2 regions of the Anoxybacillus sp. PDR2 genome follow, and region 2 is predicted to be linked to the other one. Evidence: riboswitches for the same ligand, from Rfam matches in the RefSeq annotation. Region 2 holds a riboswitch; the other holds the start of a gene.

Region 1 (2,468 bases), 780 kb from region 2:
AATCGCTTCTCCTGAGTGATTCATTTGTTCAATCGTACCCATTTCTTCAATGATTCCGGTAAACATGATGTTCCACCTCTTTATTTTGGTATGGCAATAACCTTGATATCCGGTCCAACCATTTCAACGCGCTTAATCGCTAATTCAGCCGCTTCTGCCATGCGCAAAATCCCTGTGCCGCCAACCGGAGTAGGCGCTTCATGGCCGCCAATCAACTTCGGCGCAAAATAGGCAACAATTTCTTGAAAGGCTCGGCTGCGCACAAAGCTGTCGTGAATGCGTGACCCTCCTTCCACAAAGAGAGAAGTAATTTTATGCTCCCCTAGCATGCGCAACATCTCCCAAATGTCGATATGCGGCTGGTTCATTTGCATGACTCGCACATGCGATCTTTGGTATAAGGCCATGCGTTCGCTGGATACTTGACTGCCGACAACCATCCATGTTTCCGCTTCATCATTAGATATCACGTTTGCATGAAGCGGTGTGCGCAAGTCTGTATCGAGAATAATCCGAATCGGACTTTTCCCGCCTTCAGGTAATCTCGTCGTTAAATGAGGGTTATCAGCCATGATCGTATTAACCCCCACTAAAATCGCATCATTTGCGGCTCGATAGCGGTGCACATCCTCTCTCGCGGCTTCTGAAGTAATCCATTTGCTATCACCTGTTTTCGTCGCGATTTTTCCATCTAAGCTGCTTGCGTATTTTAATGTAACAAATGGAGTTTTTGTCGTGATATAGTGAAAAAAGACACGGTTTAACTCATCGGCCTCTTCTTTCAACGTACCGAGCACAACCTCAATTCCTGCCTGTTTTAGCCTTTCCATCCCCTTCCCAGCTACAAGCGGATTTGGATCCGTCGTAGCGATGACAACGCGCGCTACTTTTGCTTCCACTAGCAAATCTGCGCATGGAGGCGTTTTTCCAAAATGGCTGCAAGGTTCAAGCGTAACATAAACTGTCGCACCAGCGGCTTTTTCTCCCGCCATGCGAATGGCATGAACCTCAGCATGTGGCTCTCCAGCTTTTAAGTGGGCGCCCAAACCGACGATTTCTCCATTTTTCACCACAACTGCCCCTACCGCTGGATTCGGAGAGGTTTGTCCGCTTCCTATTTTAGCCATTTCAAGCGCCAAACGCATATACCGTTCATCGCTCTGCATGTTCCATCCCTCCTTTTTTACCATAAAGAAAGCCCTAGGAATCGCATCTCCCAGGGCAGAAATATGTAAGAACCACAAACTGACATGTTTGTTTTGCATGCCAAAAAAGCTGCACATTTCATGAACAACACCGTTCTAAAACAAAACCGGACATCAAACACGAATATTTGTTCCGTTTTTTCAGTAAACACCTCCACTATGGGGAGCACTACATCTACCATTCACATTGACAGTGCAAGGAAAAACGGTTTTGGTGCTGCTCCGCTTACGGCAATGTGCTGCCTTTATGTGATCCTTCTCCCATCCAGACTATACTGTCGGCTCCGGAATCGCACCGGATCGTGCCTATTTCGGCTCGCGGGCTTAGAAACGCATCGGTTTCAATACCGCCGGTCGGGAATTACACCCTGCCCCGAAGGATACAAAACGATTATGTAATTTTTTATCATTATATCACAATCCAATCGTTTGTCTATGCTCACGCACTCACTTCGCTATGAATAACCAATAAATAAGCCCCCAAATCAAGCTGACACCGAGCAGAGCAAAGAACAGGATCCAATTTTTCTTCATCGTTTCCTCATCCTTTCAAAAAAGCTCAACACCGTTCATCCTGTTAAGCTTCTATAAAAATTGCGCGTTCCCAGCAGCCTATTTCCCTGTCGTTCTAAACAAAGCGGAAACACTTCACGCTCAAAAACCACTTTCCTTCCATATAAAGTTGTATTGGTGGTATCCAATACAATCGGGTTGGTTGCTCTTTTGCTGTATAAATATGAACAAACCGCAATTTGTACAAACCTACGATCCAAAAAGGGCAAGTCTATGACTTGCCTTGTTCACGCCAAAACGTGAACAAGCGTCGGCCATCGAAATCATGCCATCACTTGTTCACGCTAAGACAAATATTGAGGTATCCCTATCCTTATCGTGATGCCCAACTAATACTACGAGTAAAAACTTTTACTCTTCCCACACCTTAACTTCTTTCATTACATCGCCATTTTTCATCGCTTTGACCGCGTCCATTCCTGACGTCACTTGACCAAAAACGGTATGTACTCCATCTAAATGCGGCTGCGGCTCATGAACAATGAAAAATTGGCAGCTTCCTGTATCACGGCCGCGATGCGCCATCGAAATCGCTCCTTCTTTATGCTGATGAGGATTGTTGTCCGTTTCACACGGAATCGTATAGCCCGCATCGCCGGTTCCATTTCCGCGCGGACAACCGCCTTGGCTGACAAAGCCAGGGATGACGCGATGGAACGTTAAGCCATTATAAAACCCTTCATTTGCTAA
Region 2 (2,468 bases):
CGTTCATAGGAACCCTCCTTTTTCATCGCCTTCTGCTTCCCGGAATATTCTACATCATTTGCCAGTTTCCTTCCGGTTTGTATTGCATTTTCTCACAAATCTCCGTATGATGGTAAATCATATCATGTTGGAAGAAAGGGTGCAGAACATTGACAAAACAACTGCCTCCAGGGCAATTTGCAACGGAGAAATGGCCGATTCTTCACGAAGGAGATGTATACGAGTTTCATGAGGCTACATGGAAATTCACATTATTCGGCGAGGTGAAAGAAGAGGTTTCTCTTTCTTATCAGCAAGTTATGGAATTGCCAAAAACGATCTCAACCATTGATATGCATTGCGTCACAACATGGTCCAAGTTTGACACGACATTTGAGGGCATTGCTTTTCGCGAATTTTTGCGTTTCGTCGAGCTGAATCCAGACGTCGCTTATGTCAAAGTTTATGGATATTTAAACGGCGATCCCTTCGGCTATTCAGCCAATTTGCCTCTTCATGCTCTCATGGGAGATGATGCGCTTTTTGTGTACCGATGGAAGGACCCTCATCACGATTGGCAAGAGATCTCGCCAAAGCACGGCTATCCGCTGAGGTTCATTCCCCCCGCTTCTTTTTATTTATGGAAAGGGGCGAAATGGGCGACCGGCATCCGTTTTATGAAAACAGATGAGCCTGGCTATTGGGAAGAGAGAGGTTATTCAATGACGGCGAACCCATTTCAAGAGGAGCGGTTTTCCGAGTCAACGCTGTCGAAGCTTTAACAAAAAGGCTGCGTTCGTAAACGCAGCCTTTTTGCGGCTCAGATGCGGCTTGCCGCTCGTTTATGCAGCCATGGACGAAGCCGGAGAAAAAGAAGCATAAAGACAACGGTTATAAACACGCCTTTTAAGGCATTAAATGGCAAAATCGCGGAAACAATGAGCGCTTTCGCTTCCGGGGCGCTCATTGCCGGCGAACCGAGAAAAATGGTATAGGCCGGCAGAAAGATATAATAGTTCAATACGCTCATCGCCGTTGCCATCACGATGGTGCCAGCCACCAAACCGATGACCATTCCCTGTTTTGATGCTGCTTTACGATAAATATAATAGGTCGGTAAAATAAACGTTATTCCAGCCATAAAATTCGCAAAATGACCGACTGGAACGCCAGTCGCGCTGCCGACAAGGAAATAGTTGAGCACATTTTTTAATAATTCGACGAGCATCCCAGCAATCGGTCCATACATTAGAGCAGCGACTAATGCTGGAACATCGCTAAAATCAACAAGCAAAAAAGGAGGAAATGGCGGAAGCGGGAAATTGAGCAGCATCAATAGATAAGCGATGGCGCTGAACAATCCAATCGCCGCAAAAGCGGATACGTTCATGTTTTTCATGGTGATTCTCCTCTCCTTCTCGTGACTCATCCTCACAAGAAGAAGGCTGCCGACTGATCATAAAAAACCCCTTAAGCCTAAACGCTTAAGGGAGGATAGCAGGCATGCGCAAAGAGACGTTCAAGCGCAACCGCCGAACGCCGGCAAACCTTCATCTTCTCCCATCCAGACTATAACTGTCGGCTCCGGAATTGCACCGGATCCTGCCTTGCGGCTCGCGGGCTTAGAAGCTTGTTCGCTTCATCACCGCCGGTCGGGAATTTCGCCCTGCCCCGAAGATGAATCAATCTAAATTTTATTTATTCCATTTATACTATACATGTTTTGCTGAATATTGTCTATGCATAAAGCTTCGCTTCTTAACGTTAAGGCTTTTATACGCTTCCCACGGTTGACCTACTAGATAACATCATTCATTCGTAAATCCATCTACTCGGCCTCAGAAACAGCCCTTGTTCAGAGCTCTTGTCACTCATTCGCATCAGAAAGCTTGTATCCGATGATCAATGGTCTAAATCAAGATTCCATTTTTCTTGAAATAAGCGTTTTATGATAAAATAACATCGGAAAAAGATAGCAAATCATAAGGAGATGGACGATATGAAACAAGAAATCATTGAGCGCTTGACTAGATATGTGAAGGTGAATACCCAATCTGATCCGAACAGCGACACGTGCCCTTCAACTCCAGGTCAGCTCGAACTAGCCAATATGCTGGCAGAAGAGTTAAAAGCGATCGGCATGACAGAGGTGACGGTTGATCAAAATGGCTATGTGATGGCCACACTGCCGGCCAATACAGAGAAAGAAGTGCCGACGATCGGATTTTTGGCACATTTAGATACAGCGACCGAGTTTACGGGGGAAAATGTTCATCCACAACTGATTGAAAGCTATGACGGAGGCGATATCATCTTAAATCACGAGCTTTCTATTGTTCTTTCGCCCGCCGATTTTCCTGAACTCGCTGGCTACAAAGGACATACCTTGATCACAACCGATGGAACGACCTTGCTAGGAGCCGACAATAAAGCGGGCATTGCTGAAATTATGACAGCGATGGCGTATCTTATTCAGCATCCAGAAGTGA

The links. Region 2 has a riboswitch for FMN ahead of GRQ40_RS08465 (ECF transporter S component). Riboswitches for the same ligand answer to the same signal wherever they lie in the genome.
Region 1: linked by a shared signal. The riboswitch ahead of ribD (bifunctional diaminohydroxyphosphoribosylaminopyrimidine deaminase/5-amino-6-(5-phosphoribosylamino)uracil reductase RibD) and the one ahead of GRQ40_RS08465 (ECF transporter S component) in region 2 are both predicted to bind FMN.

What each region holds. Positions count from the first base shown of each region.
Region 1 covers NZ_CP047158.1:2,545,132-2,547,599, forward strand. The annotation lists gene ribE (riboflavin synthase) at 1-66, opposite strand, end outside; gene ribD (bifunctional diaminohydroxyphosphoribosylaminopyrimidine deaminase/5-amino-6-(5-phosphoribosylamino)uracil reductase RibD) at 81-1,166, opposite strand; FMN riboswitch at 1,455-1,590, opposite strand; gene GRQ40_RS12240 (peptidylprolyl isomerase) at 2,130-2,468, opposite strand, start outside.
Region 2 covers NZ_CP047158.1:1,761,285-1,763,752, reverse strand. The annotation lists gene GRQ40_RS08470 (molybdopterin-dependent oxidoreductase) at 150-761, shown strand; gene GRQ40_RS08465 (ECF transporter S component) at 800-1,378, opposite strand; FMN riboswitch at 1,528-1,662, opposite strand; gene pepT (peptidase T) at 1,979-2,468, shown strand, end outside.